DNA from 4 places in the Bacillus infantis NRRL B-14911 genome. Region 4 is predicted to be linked to each of the others. Evidence: riboswitches for the same ligand, from Rfam matches in the RefSeq annotation. Region 4 holds a riboswitch; each other region holds the start of a gene.
What was found. A riboswitch is a leader RNA that binds a small molecule or an ion and turns the genes downstream of it on or off. The one in region 4 is predicted to bind thiamine pyrophosphate.

Region 1 (4,109 bases), 940 kb from region 4:
ATTACGAAAAGGAGTATAAAAAATATGAGAGCCGCGCTGCAAAATACTTAAATGATCCGGGCAAAACAAGCGGGCTTCTTTCCAAAGCAAGCAAAAAAGCCGATTCCAGGAAAAATTCCCTATCTGAAGTATGGGACAAGCTTCAGCTCCTGTTTGAACTCATTAAAGCCTACTCAAAGGGACAGTATAGGGACATTTCTGCAAAAACAGCTGTTACGGTCATTGCTGGCATTCTCTATTTTGTGTCTCCCCTGGATCTTGTCCCCGACTTTCTTGCCGGAATCGGCATATTGGATGATGCCGCAATCATCGGCTTTATCATCAAGCAAATCGCCAATGAGCTTGAAAGATTTAAGCTATGGAGAGAAACACAGCCAGACAATATTATAGATATGGAAGAAGACAGCAAAAAAACTCTTGTATAGCAACAAGAGTTTTTTCTTTATTCTATTTCGCAAACCGGTGGTTGCCGATTTCTTTTGTAACGGCCCTTGTGCGGAGCCATTTGCTGTTAGTCTGGTCAGGATTAAAGAAAAACAGGGACTCACCGTCTTTTCTTTCTTCAGTCAATGCCTCCTGGACTGCTTTCTGTGAATCCTTCCCTGCCGGTTTATTGATCATCCCATTGTCCACAGGCTCAAATTGCCTGTCTTCGTAAATAACTTCTTTGACTGTGTCCGGAAATTTTTCGTCCTTCATTCTATTGAGGACCACTTCAGCCACAGCGACTTTTCCGGCATGCGGCTCACCTTTTGCCTCCGCATGCACAAGCCTTGCCAAAAGATCTTTTTCTCCTTTAGATAAGCTGACCTTTTGTTCTGTTATCCGCTTCTTTTTCTTTGGAGCAGACGGAATGATGAGCTTATCTCCGGCAAATATCTTTTCATCCTTTTTATAATTAGCCTTCTGTATATCCTCTGCAGCCACACCAAATTGCCTGCTGAGCTTCGAAAGGCTATCCTCTTCTTTTACAGTATATATATCGACATTATCAATCGTCTTGGCAAATGCTTGTTTTCCGGGATTTTGGACAATCTGGAATGAGATCAGCATGAATGCAGCAATCATTAAGGCAAGATATTTCATGTCTTCTCCTCCATTCAATCTTTTTTCAACATTCCTTACCCTATCACAGATAAAGATTCAGTTCCAAACTTAATTCTTTCCATGGCAGCACAGGGATATATAGGGATAACTCCGAATTTTCCGGAAGAAAGCTGTTTCAATGCCATTGCAGAGAATATCTGTTATAATGGACCATGATTCCCGGATGAATGCGGGAGCTCTGAACGGACCGGCTGCTTTATGCGGCTGTAAATAGGAGAGAATTGTGGGGGAACCGGGCACGGTTGAGACTTTATTTTTACAATAAAGGACCCTTTGAACCTGATCTGGAGAGATGCCAGCGTAGGAAACATATTCTTAATTGATGAATGTTTTTTATTGCGCACGGGTTCTGAAATCCGGGCGCTTTTTTGTTTGCATCGGGATATAAAGGAACAGCACCTCCGCCCGCGGTTGTCCAGAATTAGTTTATGCCATTAACCGGCGGTCTTTTTGGAATAATATCAGAAACAGCATGGAGGATTGATCATGAAGAAATGGCTCAGCGCATTGTGCACTGTCTGCCTGCTTGCCGGCTGCACCGGAGGACAGACTGGTCAGGAAGAAAGACAAGCTGATAAAGGGCAGGACCTGGAAAAGATAACGGTTGTCCTTGACTGGACACCAAATACTAATCACACTGGACTTTACGCTGCCAAAGCAAAGAATTTTTTCAAAGAAAATGGCCTTGATGCAGAAATCATCATGCCTGGTGACGCTGGAGCAGACCAGCTGGTTGCTTCCGGTAAGGCCGACTTTGGCGTCAGCTATCAGGAAAGTATTACACAGGCACGGGTTCAGGGTGTCCCGCTTGTGTCGGTAGCCGCCGTCATACAGCATAATACGTCCGGCTTTGCTTCTCCTGCAGCAAAAAATATCGACTCGCCAAAGGATTTTGCCGGGAAAAAATATGGAGGCTGGGGATCGCCTGTTGAGGAATCTGTTATCGCCTCATTAATGAAGCAGGAAAATGCAGATGTCTCTGATGTTTCCTTTGTTAACATGGGGGATGCCGATTTCTTTACAGCTGTTAAAAGGGATATCGATTTTGCCTGGATTTATTATGGGTGGACTGGCGTCGAGGCGGAGCTTCGCGGAGAAGATCTGAATATGGTCTACCTTACCGACTATTCCGATAAACTCGATTATTATACACCTGTTCTGGCTACAAATGAGAAAATGATCAAAAATAGTCCTGATACTGTCAGAGCCTTTGTAAAAGCAGCATCACAGGGCTATCAGTTTGCAATCAAGAATCCGGAAGAAGCTGCTGATATCCTGCTTGAGGCTGCACCTGATTTAGACGCCGAGCTGGTCAAGAAAAGCCAGGAATGGCTGTCTCCAAAATATCAGGATGATGCAGAACAATGGGGAGAACAGAGTATAGAGGTTTGGGAAAACTATGCCCAATGGATGTATGAAAATAAACTGCTGGACAGCGAGCTGGACGCTGAAAAAGCTTTTACCAATGAATTTTTGCCAGAATAGGAGGAACCATAATGGCCAGTACACTGATCAGCATTCAGATTATACCTAAAACAAAAAACGGGGAAGATGTTATTCCATATGTAGATGAAGCAATTAAAATCATTGCAGAATCCGGAGTGAAATACGAGGTCCATCCACTGGAGACAACGATGGAAGGCGAGCTTGAAGAGCTATTCCGGATCATCGCAAGGATGAATGAAAGAATGATTGCAATGGGAAGCAAAAATGTGATTTCTCAAGTCAAAATTCTGTTTCAGCCTGATGGGATCACGATGGATGACCTGACGGATAAATACAAATGAAGAAAGTGGCTGTAAAAGGATGGAAGCCGGCAGCGGTTCTCCTCCTTTTGTTCATTCTCTGGGAAGCAGCAGTAAGGCTGGCAGAAGTCCCTGCCTGGCTCCTGCCGCCGCCCTCTGACATCATGGCTGAATCTGTGGAAAGCTGGGCCCGTTTTTCCGGCCACCTGGCGTCAACTGTGCTATTATCACTGGCCGGCTTTGCACTGGGGACTGTTTTCGGGCTCACCGCGGCCATCATCCTTCACCGTCTGCCGGCTGTAAGGGAATCTGTTTACCCGCTGCTGATACTATCCCAGAATGTCCCTGTCATCGTCCTTGCCCCTCTCCTTGTCATCTGGTTCGGGTTTGGGCTGCTGCCGAAATTTATTGTCATTATTCTTGTCTGTTTTTTTCCAATCACTGTGGCAGCTTTGGACGGTTTCAGGCAGGTTCCAGCCGAGCTTAAGCATTATATGGCCATGTCAGGAGCCACCAAAAGGCAGCTGTTCTGGAAGCTGGAATGGCCCGGCTCCCTGCCCTCGCTATTTTCAGGGCTGAAAATCTCGGCCACCTACAGTGTTATGGGCGCTGTCATCTCAGAATGGCTCGGTTCGGAAAAAGGGATAGGCGTTTTTATGACTCTCGCCTCCTCCTCCTTCCGGACAGACCGTGTTTTTGTAGCCATATTTGCCATTATGATACTAAGCCTGATTTTCTTCGGAGCAATCCTTTTGGCAGAGAGCCTGCTTTTAAAATGGAATAAAAAGGAGCAGATAAAATGAATCTCCTGCACCTGGATAATATATCAAAATCTTTTGGGGAACAGATGGTCCTTAATAACTTAAGCCTTGAAGTTAATGAAGGTGAATTCGTCTCCCTTCTCGGGCCTTCGGGAAGCGGAAAAAGCACCATTTTCAATCTGATTGGGGGACTGCTTCTACCCGATGAAGGAAGCATCCAGATGAACGGCCAATCGATCAATGGCCAAAAAGGTTTCATGAGTTATATGCCGCAGACCCCTTCCCTTCTTCCGTGGAGGACAGTTTTGCAAAATGTCCTTCTGGGACAGGAACTGACAGGCAGAACAGATAAGGAAAAAGCCATGGAAATGATACATAAAGCAGGGCTCGGGCAGTATGCGCATGCCTATCCGCATGAATTATCCGGCGGAATGAAGCAGCGCGCTTCCTTCATCAGGGCGCTGCTCAGCCCGCAGGAGCTTCTTTGCCTGGATGA
Region 2 (4,109 bases), 1.2 Mb from region 4:
GCAGGGAGGCTTCTTTGAATTCTTCGGATTCGGCGATATTCCGGCAGCCACTATCATGTATGCTGTAGTGTTCTTTATTCTCGGCTATCTCCTGTATGCCACACTTGCAGCTTTCCTGGGCTCGCTTGTCAGCAGGATCGAGGATGTCCAGCAGATGATCATGCCGATGACCATGCTCGTTGTAGCCGGCTTTATGATCGCGATCATCGGGCTGTCACAGCCGGAAAAAGCATTTGTGACCATCAGCTCCTATATCCCGTTCTTTACCCCGATGCTGATGTTCATGAGAGTAGGAATGCTCACCCTGCCGGTCTGGGAGCCGATAGCGGGGATTGGGATCCTGGTTGTGTCCATCCTGCTGCTCTCAATATTTGGAGCAAGGGTATACAAGGGCGGAGTGCTCATGTACGGAAAATCCAATTCCTTCAAGGATATAAAAAAAGCTTTGCAGCTGTCTAAAAATAAATAGGCGGTCAATCAGCCCTGGCAAGCTTAATGAATAATTTCCGCCTATAAATGGGGCTGTTGATTTGCGTTCCAGGCACTCCGCTTTCCGCGGGGCGACGCTGAGCCTCCTCAGAGCAAGCTCTTGCGGGGTCTCAGCCTTGCCGCTATCTCCCGCAGGAGTCTGCGTGCCTTGCACTCCAATCAACAGGCTTAAATACTTAATGCCGCTGTTCCAATGTTCTAAAAAATAATGACTGCAGACAAACCCGATTTATATCAGGTTTGTCTGTTTTTTTATCCAAACAAAGAAGCAATCCCCTGATATCCAAAATAGATTCCGAAAAGAATAAGCGACAGTCCGGAAAGCATGCTGATGATGATGATCGCTTTTGAGGTCAGGAACCGCCTGAATCCGCTCGTCAGGCCTGCCACAAAAATGTCCCAAAGGCCCAGTCCGATAAAAATCATGAGGCTGTAGACAAGAAGCTGGCCTGTCCCAAAGGAGGACGCAGTTTTGGCCAAAACCGATCCGTAAATCCCCAGCCAAAACAAAATCGACAGCGGGCTTGAAACCGACATGATGAATCCGGTGAAAAAGCATTTGAACAGCGATTCTTTGCTCCGTATGTAAGTGACAGATATTTTATTGGCATTCATCATGCCTTCGATTCCGGAATAAAGAAGAATAAAACCGCCGAACAGCCACAGGAAGGTTTGAATCATAGGGGAGTCAAGGAATTGCACGAGTCCGAGATAGACGATCAGCATATAAACCCCGTCAGCGATCATCGATCCCGCGCCGACAATCCATGCGTGCCAAAATCCGTTTTTCAGCCCCTTTTCCAGCCTGACAGCATTGACAGGGCCGATCGGCGCCGCCAGTGAAAGTCCTAAAACGATATAGCTGATGTATATTCCAATGCTCAATGATATCACTCGCCTATTCAAGGATTAGCCCGGAAGGACTAGTACAATTTTATGCAGCAAACACAGAGGGTAGGACCGCAAATCTTAAAATCTCCAGCTTTGTGTTTTTGGAATAATATGAAATTAGTCTGTTCTCTTCCTGGTCGGCATATGGTATAGTAGCTTATGAAAATAGCATATTTTGGCACTGGGGGTGCCGGTAGAGGCCGGCTGAGAGTAAGACCCGTTTTTAGTCTTTGACCCTTTTATACCTGATCTGGTTCGTACCAGCGGAGGGAAGTGTAGATGGCTTTTATTTGTCATACATACGCGGACTCCTTTTGCAGGAGTCCGCTTTTTAGCTTCTGCAGAAGAAAGATGCGGCAGCTGTATGCCATTTTTTGGCCTGGCATGCCCCCGGTGCAATATGCAAGGGGGGTTTTTGCTGTGAAAAAATAAACGCATGAAAAAATAGTGTGCAGATAACTTGATGTTTTTATTTTGAAAAATGCAAGAAAGTTTCTATTAGATTTTATTCACTGCTGGGGGAGCTTTACAGGCTGAGAAAGGAAAATCCTAAACCCTTGGAACCTGATCTGATTAATGTCAGCGTAGGGAAGCAGCCGGCATGGCCTGCTTCCTCCGTAAAAAACTGCCCTGAGGCACAAAGATGGAGGAGGAAGAAGTATGAAAGATTTATATCAAATGAATAGACTGTTTTTTTCAGGAAGCCGGAAAGTATATGTAAACGGCATCAGGGACGATATAAAGGTCCCGGTCAGGGAAATAATCCAGGAAAGCTCGAGGACTGCTATTGGAACAGAGGACAATCCGCCTGTTTGTGTATATGACACGAGCGGCCCTTATTCTGATCCTGATTTTGAGATAGATATAACGAAAGGTTTGCCCCGGGTAAGGGAAGGCTGGATTGAGGAGCGGAAGGATGCGGAAGCTTATCAAGGCAGAGTGCAGAAGCCGGAGGATAACGGGCTTCGGGCCGGGACCGAAGTTTCTTATGCAGACATTTTCCCGAATAAAGCCCCCTTCCCTCTCAAGGCAAAAGAGGGCAGGAATGTGACTCAGCTGCATTATGCCCGGAAAGGGATCATTACACCTGAAATGGAGTTCATCGCCATCAGGGAAAATCTGGATCCTGAATTCGTCAGGAGCGAGGTGGCAAGCGGAAGGGCGATCATTCCTGCCAATATCAATCACCCGGAGGCGGAACCGATGATCATCGGCCGCCATTTTCATGTGAAGGTCAATGCGAATATCGGCAATTCGGCTGTTTCTTCCTCCATCGCGGAAGAAGTGGAAAAAATGACCTGGGCAGTGCACTGGGGGGCAGATACGATTATGGATCTTTCGACCGGGAAGAACATCCATGAAACCCGTGAATGGGTCATCCGCAATTCTCCAGTTCCTGTTGGGACTGTACCGATTTATCAGGCACTTGAAAAGGTGAAGGGGATTGCCGGGGATCTGACCTGGGACATATACAGGGATACCTTGATAGAGCAGGCTGAACAGGGAGTGGATTATTTTACAATCCATGCAGGGGTGCTGCTCCGCTATATTCAGCTGACTGCCGAAAGGACGACAGGTATTGTATCCAGGGGAGGGTCGATCATGGCCCAATGGTGCCTCCAGCATCATAAAGAGAATTTCCTGTATACGCATTTTGAGGAAATCTGTGAAATTTTAAAAGCTTACGATATTTCCATCTCTCTCGGAGATGGGCTGCGTCCGGGTTCTATAGCAGATGCGAATGATGAGGCTCAATTTGCGGAGCTAGAAACGCTCGGAGAGTTAACTGAAATAGCCTGGAAGCATGATGTCCAGGTGATGATCGAGGGGCCGGGGCATGTTCCGATGCATAAGATCAAAGAAAATGTAGATAAGCAGATGGAAATTTGCAAGGAGGCGCCATTTTATACGCTTGGCCCACTGACGACAGATATAGCCCCGGGATATGATCATATTACATCCGCAATAGGAGCAGCGATGATCGGATGGTTTGGCACTAGTATGCTTTGCTATGTAACGCCAAAGGAGCATCTTGGGCTTCCGGATAAAAACGATGTCAGGGAAGGGGTCATTGCTTATAAAATTGCAGCTCATGCCGCAGATCTAGCCAAAGGCCATCCCGGTGCCCAGGTTCGGGACGATGCATTGTCAAAGGCCAGGTTCGATTTCAGGTGGAACGACCAGTTCAATTTATCCCTGGATCCTGAACGGGCGCGGGCATACCATGATGAAACCCTGCCGGCCGAGGGGGCAAAAACCGCCCATTTCTGTTCTATGTGCGGCCCTAAATTTTGTTCTATGCGCATTTCCAAGGATATCCGCCAGATGGCCAAAGGTCAGGGGAAAACCGTTTCAGAGGCAATTGAGGATACAATGGAGCAAAAAGCCGGGGAGTTTGCCAGCCGTGGCTCATCCATCTATTGAACATAGAAGAAATACTGAAGTTTGGAAAATGGAAGAGCAGATCCTCAATATGCAGCAAAAGATCCGGGGGCTGGAAAAGCAAATTTCAGAGATACAGAGAAGCTGCTCCCATATCTATTATGAGGCAGATGGATACAGGACCTGCACAAAATGCCGCAAGAGCGAATCGGTCCACTATTGAATAAGACAAAGGCTTGCCAGGATATCCCGGCAGGCCTTTGTCTATTCGCTGGACTGTTTTTCCATTTGCCTTTGTATGCTGCCGTAAGTAGGCAGATAAACAATGCCGATGCTCCATGCAGCAG
Region 3 (4,109 bases), 1.9 Mb from region 4:
CAGTCTTTTTATGTGACAAACGAAGCAGGATACTTGAACCAAAAATATAACTTGGGGGTATAGTTATGTGGTTAATATTAGGGGTTTTTGCAATAGTATTAACTGTTATAAATCTTTCTTTGTATGCAGCAGGAAAGGATTATAATCTTGCTATGGCGATGGCATTATCATTTACAGCATTAACAATTTGCGCAGATTACAGTTATTTAACTCGGTGGGTAAATGCGGAAGATTGGGCGGCTTTATCGGATGTAATACCTGGTATGGCAAGGGCATTTTGGTTTCTGACAATTGTTTCTATCTTGCTAAATATAGCACCTATATTCTTAGAACGAAAACGTAAGAAATAATGACTTATTATGTAAGTCTTTATGTATGACTAACGGGTAAAAAAGAACGCTTGGAATATCCATAATCCAAGCGTTTTTCTATGCTCTTGCATTGTTATTTATAGTGCTGAACAAAGTGCATCTTAGTGTATATTTTACCTTTTCTAACAGTGGAGTAACTATTTAACTTTTTGTTCATCCCTTTTCTAGTCTATAGCTGTAAGGGAAGCTTCCGGTTTGCCGCGAAGGCTTTTTCTTTGCCGCTGTGCCTGAAGGCGGGTAAACAGGTAGCAGCCAAGGATGACGATCATGCCTCCGAGAAACTGGATTGCTTCAAGCTTTTCTCCGAGCAGCAGAAAAGCCAGGATAGCAGTGAAAACAGGGTTGAAATTCAGGAACACCCCTGCGGTGACAGCCCCGATTTTCTGGACCCCTTTATTCCAGAGCACCATGCATACAACGGTTGAAATGAGTCCGGTATAAAGCATGGATCCTGCAAAGGACAGATCAGGATTTTTGATTTGGAGATCAGAATAGCTGAATGGAAGCAGGATGGCCAATCCGAAGATCCCTGAATAAAAGGTCGACAGGATTGGAGAAGTATATTTTCCGGCCCACTTGCCGAGGATCGAATAGATTCCCCAAATGCACACCGCTGCCAACATCCATAAATCTCCTTTATTAAACGTCAAAGACAGCAGCATTTCCAGATGGCCTTTGGTAAGGACAAGCAGGACGCCGAAGAGTGAAAACATCATGGTCAGAATCTGCGGCAGGTTAATTCTGTCTTTTAAAAAGATTGCTGAAAAAACAGCTATTGAAATAGCGTTAAGCGTTGAAATCAGTCCGACATTTGTGGCCGTTGTTTCTTCCAGCGCCCAAAATTGAAAGATATTGAACAGCACTACACCTGTGATGCCCATCAGAATCAGCGGGACAAGCGATTTTGCAGGAGGCAGAAGCTTTTTTTCCTTCCGCAGCACGATAGGCAACAGGAAGATAACAGCAATGATCCATCTAAATGCGGTCAAGGCCACAGGGGAAGCATGCTCCACAAGCGACTTGCCTACAACAAAATTCCCGCCCCACAGCAGGGAGGTGAGAAGCATCAGGCATACATATAAAGCTGGCATAGGAGCAGCTCCTTCGATAGTTATTGAATTAATTTTAACATTTTCTCTTTGTGTTTTAATGATTATTTCGTACAATAGAGTAAATATGAAATTTTATTAAGAGCAATTGTGTTTTTTGTGAATGAAATTAAATTAAGGATAGACTTAAACGGAGTTGGCGGAATAATCATAAGGAGGCTGTAAGATGGAATCGATTGTGAACAAGGTGCTGGATGACGTGGACTTAAAAATCCTTGATCTGCTCCAGAAGGATAGCCAAATAAGCAACGCTGAGCTTGCCAGGAGGGTCAGCCTGTCTGCCCCCGCCATTCATGGGAGGGTGAAGCGGCTTGAAAATGAAGGCTATATCGAGAAGCAGGTGGCAATTTTAAGCCAGGAAAAACTGGGCTTTGATCTGCTCTGCTTTATTTTCATCAGCACTAACATCCATCAGGCGGAAAAGCTGGAAGCACTGGAGGGCACGCTGGTGGATATGGCTGAGGTGCTGGAATGCCACTGCCTGACAGGAGAATATGATTATATCTTAAAAGTGGCCATCAAAGACCGGAAAGGGCTGGAACAATTCATCCGAAAGCTGAATCAGCTCGGAATCACGAAGATACAGACAAGCCTCTCCTTGAGGGAAGTCAAATATTCAACGGTACTGCCGATTCTGCCTGGAGGGGAAACATCAGTCTGATTCAAATTGCGGGTTCTACAGGCTGAATGTCTATGCTAAAATAAAAGAGAACAATTGAATAATAGAATTATCACTAGGGGAGCCTGCAAGAGGCTGAGATCAAGCATTTGAGACCCTTTGAACCTGATCTAGTTCATACTAGCGTAGGGAAGTGTGCCGAACGGTTATAAAAAGTACATATTTTTTTAGCCATAGATCATTAATCAGCCACTTTCCTGCGCAATGGGGAGTGGTTTTTTTGCGTCGTTTACAAGGTTGGCCCAGCAGGGATAAACTGCAGCTCCACGCCATTTCTGCAGGACAGCCGGCGGAGGAATTTATCAGGATAGCTTCAAGCATCTCGCGGAATGTGGACTATATTCATATCAGGGAGCATCACCTGATAGCGGCTGACATCTACGAGATGGGGAGAATTCTGCTGGAAAAGGGAGTCCCGGGGGAGCAGATCATCATTAATAACAGAGTGGATGCAGCGGCCGCATTGGGAGTGAAGGGAGTCCAGCTCGGCTATCACAGTCTTCCGGTACGGGAAGTGCGGATAACATTCCCTGGCCTGCTCATCGGAAAATCCGTCCACTCAATTGAAGAAGCTGTTCAGGCAGAAGAGGATGGCGCAGATTATGTCATGTATGGCCACTGTTTTCCGACCAGTTCCAAGCCAGGTATGGAGCCAAGGGGCCTCTCCAGCCTTGAGGAAATGACAGGAAGGCTTTCTATTCCGGTGATAGCGCTCGGGGGAATTTCTCCTGACAATATGGAACAGGTGATAAGGGCCGGAGCTTCAGGTGCTGCTGTACTCTCGGGAATTTTTAAAGCCGTCAGTCCGGAGGAGGCAGCCGGCGCATATAGGGTTGCACTGAACCGGGGAGGAGGCAGATATGAAGAAAGTTTATGATGTGATCATTGCCGGGGGCGGCATTATAGGGTGCTCTATCGCCTATCAGCAGGCGAAGCTTGGCAAGCAGGTGCTCATTCTGGAAAAAAGGGAGCTGTGTTCTGAAGCTTCTTCTGCCGCAGCCGGAATGCTCGGTGCCCAGGCAGAAATAGATGAGAATCTATCAATGCTGAAGCTGGCCCTGAAAAGCAGGGCCATGTTCCCTGACATCATCCAGGAGCTTGAGGATCTGACAGGAATCAGCATCGGCCTTGTTAATGAAGGAATGATAAAAATTGCTTGGGATGATGTAGAGGCAGAGGTCCTTAAGAAGCAGGTCAGATTCCATAAAGAATGGGACGGACAGGTAAGATGGATGGCTCAGGCAGAAATCTGCGAAAGGGAACCTCATCTCTCCCGGGGGCTCGCAGGCGGCATGCTGATTCCGAATGACGGCCAGCTGATTGCACCGAACCTGGCGCGTGCATTTGCGGTGGGGGCAATGGCCCGAGGTGCAGTTGTGCTGGAAGGGACGGAGATCGAAGACTTCATATTTGATAAAGAATCCGTCGAGGGTGTGATGACCAGCAAAGGAAGTTTTTATGGAGAAACCGTGATTGCTGCCGCAGGTGCCTGGACGGGGAAGCTGCTGAAAAAGGCAGATCTTGAGCTTCCTATTTTTCCTGTGAAAGGGGAGTGCCTCTCGGTCATTCCTGAAGGGCCTTTGATACGGTCGACGATCTTTTCCGATTCTGGCGGGTATCTTGTGCCCAAGAAGGATGGCCGCCTGATCATAGGTGCAACAAGCTATGAAAATGAGTTCAATCCTTCCGTTTCGTTTGGCGGAGTCAGGATGCTGGCCGAACGGGCCTATAAGCTGCTGCCCCAGCTCGCATCGGCACGGTGGGAAAAGGCATGGGCAGGAATCCGGCCGCAGACAGGTGACGGCCTTCCCTATATCGGCTGGCACCCGGCCTATAAGGGCCTGTTCATTGCAGCCGGCCATTACCGGAACGGCATCCTGCTAAGCCCAATCACGGGAAAAATGGTTTCTGATTCTATTGAAGGAACCGCAGCCGCAGAGGATAAGGAGC
Region 4 (4,109 bases):
ATGTGATCCTTGATTCTGTTGCCGGTACAGTGACAGAAAAAAGTCTGGATTGCCTTGCACCTTTTGGAAGGCTTGTCAATTTCGGCAATGCTTCGGGAAATGCCGGATCTGTAGAGACAAATGATCTTCACAGCAGCTGCCGCTCCCTCCTTGGCTTCAGCTTTGGGACAGTGCGCAAAAAGAGGCCGCATCTTGTAAGGGCTTCAGCTGGAAAAATTATCGGTTTGCTGGAAACCGGCCGGCTCAGCATGAAAATTGGAGAAACTTTCAGCTTGTCTGAGGCAGCGGAGGCCCATACCAGGATAGAGAGCAGGCAGAGCCTGGGGAAAACTGTCCTGATTATAGACTAAAGATTCATAGCCTGCACCTATTTGCAGGCTATGAATCTTCTATATCGTCACACTTCTTTTAAGGCTTGCAGCAGCTTCCTTTATATCTGCAGCCTGGCTGATGCTTGTGATGACAGAAACGCCGTCTGCCCCGGCCAGAATAACAGCACGTGCATTGTGCGGTGTGATTCCGCCTATTCCTACAACTGGTATTGTGATAGCAGACTCTCTCAATTCCTGTATGAGAGCCATTCCCTGAATCGCCTTGGCATCTGCTTTTGTTGACGTCGGATAGATGGGGCCAAGACCCAGATAATCTGCGCCAGCCCTGACAGCTTCGTTCGCTTCCACAAGTGTATGGGCAGATACCCCCAAAATCTTATCCCCGATTTTCTCCCGTACTGCTTCGGCCGGCTCGTCCTCCTGCCCAATATGGACGCCGTCTGCGCCGATTTCACATGCCAGTTCTATGTCATCGTTGATGATAAAAGGAATGCCCCCTGTCCTGCACATCCGCTGAAGCTGCTCTGCAAGCACGTATTTTTCTTGCCTGCCAAGACATCCTGCCCCTTTCTCCCTGTACTGAAAAAGGGAGATCCCGCCTTTAATCGCCTCTTTCATAACCATATCCGGATTCTTAGTGCAGTTCGTGCTTCCCATGATAAAATAGACCTTTAACAGCTCTTTCATTCTTTGACTGTCAATTCGCGCCATATGCCAAGCCCTCTGCTTTCTGTCTATTGTTATATGCCCAGTGGTTTGTCGGGCCGTGGCCGCTCCCAAGGAGAAGATCATCTTCGATGGCTGCCTGGATGAAGTCTTTTCCAAGCCGGACACTCTCCTTTACAGAAAGCCCCTTCGCCAGTCCTGCCGTGATTGCTGCTGAAAAGGTGCAGCCGGTCCCATGGGTATTGACTGTATCCACCCTCCTGCCTTCAAACACATCAAAGCTGCTTCCATCAAAAAGCAAATCAGCAGCAGCTTCTTGATTTCCTGTTTCATGCCCCCCTTTAATGACTACATTGTGAGCGCCGAGCGCACATAATCTCCTGGCAGCTTCTTTCCGTTCGGCTAAAGAAGAGATTTTCATGCCGGTTATTGCTTCTGCTTCAGGAATATTAGGGGTGATGATTAGTGCGAGCGGGAGTAAATGTTCCTTCAGGGCTGCCATGGCGCTTTCCTGCAGGAGGCTAGCCCCTCCCTTGGCAATCATCACAGGATCGACGACCACCTTTGTCCATTGATAATGGCTGATAACAGCAGAAACAGCTTTAATGATGTCTGCATCAAAAAGCATGCCCGTTTTTAAAGCATCCGTCCCCATGTCGCTTCCAATGCTCTCTATCTGTTTACCTACAGCTTCGGCCGTCATCGGGAAGACCGCCTGCACGCCAGTGGTATTCTGAGCGGTGATTGCTGTCAGTGCTGACATGCCATAGACACCAAGTTCCTGGAAGGTCTTAAGGTCAGCCTGGATTCCGGCTCCGCCTCCACTGTCCGAACCCGCTATTGTCAATGCTTTCTTAATATTCATTTATATTTCTCCTTTGAGGACAGTAATGTCCGTCCTGTTTTCAAGATCCTCACCCTTAAGCAGGGCAAGGCTGTTAAGCAGCTCTATTTGAAAGGTTCCAGGTCCTTTGTTTCCCGCTGCTTCTGCAGCCATTTCTGCCGCTGCAGAGTATACAGCCAGCGCAGCCGCCGCGGCTTTCAGTGAGTCTGATTCAATTGCATGGAAAGCGCCTATGACCGATGACAGCAGGCAGCCGGTTCCTGTAACTTTTGTAAGGAGGCTGCTTCCGCCACTGATCCGGACAACTGTTATTCCATCAGAAATGATGTCCTCCTTCCCTGTAATAACAGTTACGGTGTTGAACAGTTTTGCAGCAAGAAGGGCTGTCTCTTCCGGGTTGCCGGCTTCCCCGCCGTCAACACCTTTAATTTCTCCTCCTTTTCCGGCAAGGTGAGATATTTCGGCTGCATTGCCGCGCAAAATGGAGATCGGCAGCTCTTCGAGAAGGTTTCTGCCTGTTTCAGTCCTGTAAGCTGTTGCACCTGCCCCGACCGGGTCAAGGATGATCGGCACTGAGTTTCTGCCCGCTGATTCTCCCGCAAGTTTCATAGATTTTACCACAGGGGAAGTAAGAGTGCCGATGTTCAGGACCAGCGCCCCTGCAATGCCGGCCATATCGGCAGCTTCTTCTGCAGCATGAGCCATGACAGGCGATGCCCCCAGCGCCAGCAGGCCGTTAGCGGTAAAATTGGTGACAACCATATTGGTGATATTATGTACAAGCGGCTTTTCAGCCCTAAGCTTTTCCAGCATCACTGCTATCTCTATTGTATTCATTCCCTTTTCTCCTTTCAGCAGCAAAAAAGCCAGGCCCTGAAAAGGACCTGGCAATTGTGCATAAAAATATAGCAAATAGTTCCACTTCGCTACTTTCCTACGCTGGCATCATCCAGATCAGGTCCAAAGGGTTAAAAAACGGGCCAGTTTTTCTCTCAGCCTGCTTTCCGCAGGCACCCCCAGTAGTTGCTTATTAGATTGACAATTACATAGTATCTTTTTTTGTCCCCGGCGTAAAGCGATAATCATTTACTAAACCATTTCTGCGGCAAAATGATAGATTGGCAGTTCAATGAAAACGGAAGTCCCTTCTCCTTCATTGCTCTCGGCCCAAATTTTACCATTATGCCTTGCGATGATTTCCCTTGTAATCGAAAGTCCGATGCCATTTCCGGCCGTCCTGCTGTTACTGCTTGCCTTGGTATAGTTCCTGTCAAAAATAAATGGAAGCCTTGCAGCCGGGATGCCGCTGCCGGTATCTGACAGGCATATCCTGACACTTCCGCCCTGGGATGCCAGCCTGGCGCTAAGGATCAAACCGCCAGTCTCTGTATGCCTGATGCTGTTTGAGACCAGATTGGAGAAGGCCTGCAGCAGACGGGCGGGATCTGCCTCCACCAACGGAACATTCTCAACATTCGTGTTTTCCAGATCCAGGACAAAATAAAGTCCTTTCTTTTCGGCTTCAAATTTAAATTGCTTCCTAATATTGACCAGCATCTGGCCAAGGGGCAAATAATCCATCTCAAACCGTATTTGGCCAGCCTCCATACGGGAAAGATCAAACAAGTCGCGGATCAGGACATTCAGTTCATTCAGGCGGCTGACACTTCGCTGAAGAAATTCTCTTTTTTGCTCTTCTGATTCGGCAATACCCTCCTGCACAGCTTCTATATAGCCCTTAACGGCAGCAAGCGGAGACCTTAAATCATGAGAGATGTCTGATAATATAGTGTTCTTTGCCTGCCTTGAGCGGTCGAGTTCTTTATTGGCCCTCTCCAGGCGGATATTTGCTTCATTCAGCTCTTCGGTCCGCCGGGCAACCCTTGCTTCCATCCTCTCATACAGATCTGCATTTTCCAAAGATATGGCTGCCTGAGAGGCAATCAATTCAAGAACCCGGAGATTTTCTTTTGTGAATGCATGCGAAATCTGGTTGTTTTCCAGGTACATCATACCCTTTACTTCACCCTTATTCAGGATCGGCAGGCAAATGAGCGACTTCAACAGCATCCTTTTGACATAAGGATCCCCTGAAATCAGACTGTTTTCACAGGCATAATCAAGAATGATTCCTTCTCTGCTCAGCTCTGCAAGTTCTATTGCCTGTTCGGACAGCATTTCTCTTCCTTGGACCGGCTCGAAGCGTTTTGGCCGTTCACCCCCACCGGCATACTCCCCGATCGTCCAAATTCCATCCCGTTTAAAGA

Region 1: another riboswitch for thiamine pyrophosphate. It lies ahead of N288_RS07640 (ABC transporter substrate-binding protein); the one in region 4 lies ahead of thiM (hydroxyethylthiazole kinase).
Region 2: another riboswitch for thiamine pyrophosphate. It lies ahead of thiC (phosphomethylpyrimidine synthase ThiC); the one in region 4 lies ahead of thiM (hydroxyethylthiazole kinase).
Region 3: another riboswitch for thiamine pyrophosphate. It lies ahead of N288_RS02985 (thiamine phosphate synthase); the one in region 4 lies ahead of thiM (hydroxyethylthiazole kinase).

Annotation. Positions count from the first base shown of each region.
Region 1 is NC_022524.1:1,488,379-1,492,487, reverse strand. It holds gene N288_RS07650 (YkvA family protein) at 1-425, shown strand, start outside; gene N288_RS07645 (cell wall hydrolase) at 448-1,086, opposite strand; TPP riboswitch at 1,323-1,431, shown strand; gene N288_RS07640 (ABC transporter substrate-binding protein) at 1,594-2,592, shown strand; gene N288_RS07635 (thiamine-binding protein) at 2,604-2,894, shown strand; gene N288_RS07630 (ABC transporter permease) at 2,891-3,655, shown strand; gene N288_RS07625 (ABC transporter ATP-binding protein) at 3,652-4,109, shown strand, end outside.
Region 2 is NC_022524.1:1,211,769-1,215,877, forward strand. It holds gene N288_RS06310 (ABC transporter permease) at 1-469, shown strand, start outside; gene N288_RS06315 (LysE family transporter) at 742-1,374, opposite strand; TPP riboswitch at 1,554-1,669, shown strand; TPP riboswitch at 1,888-1,988, shown strand; gene thiC (phosphomethylpyrimidine synthase ThiC) at 2,041-3,804, shown strand; gene N288_RS06325 (hypothetical protein) at 4,027-4,109, opposite strand, start outside.
Region 3 is NC_022524.1:539,617-543,725, forward strand. It holds gene N288_RS02970 (hypothetical protein) at 66-350, shown strand; gene N288_RS02975 (DMT family transporter) at 536-1,462, opposite strand; gene N288_RS02980 (Lrp/AsnC family transcriptional regulator) at 1,647-2,141, shown strand; TPP riboswitch at 2,207-2,308, shown strand; gene N288_RS02985 (thiamine phosphate synthase) at 2,371-3,036, shown strand; gene thiO (glycine oxidase ThiO) at 3,020-4,109, shown strand, end outside.
Region 4 is NC_022524.1:2,425,978-2,430,086, forward strand. It holds gene N288_RS12125 (quinone oxidoreductase family protein) at 1-350, shown strand, start outside; gene thiE (thiamine phosphate synthase) at 390-1,043, opposite strand; gene thiD (bifunctional hydroxymethylpyrimidine kinase/phosphomethylpyrimidine kinase) at 1,030-1,863, opposite strand; gene thiM (hydroxyethylthiazole kinase) at 1,864-2,679, opposite strand; TPP riboswitch at 2,757-2,870, opposite strand; gene N288_RS12145 (ATP-binding sensor histidine kinase) at 2,932-4,109, opposite strand, start outside.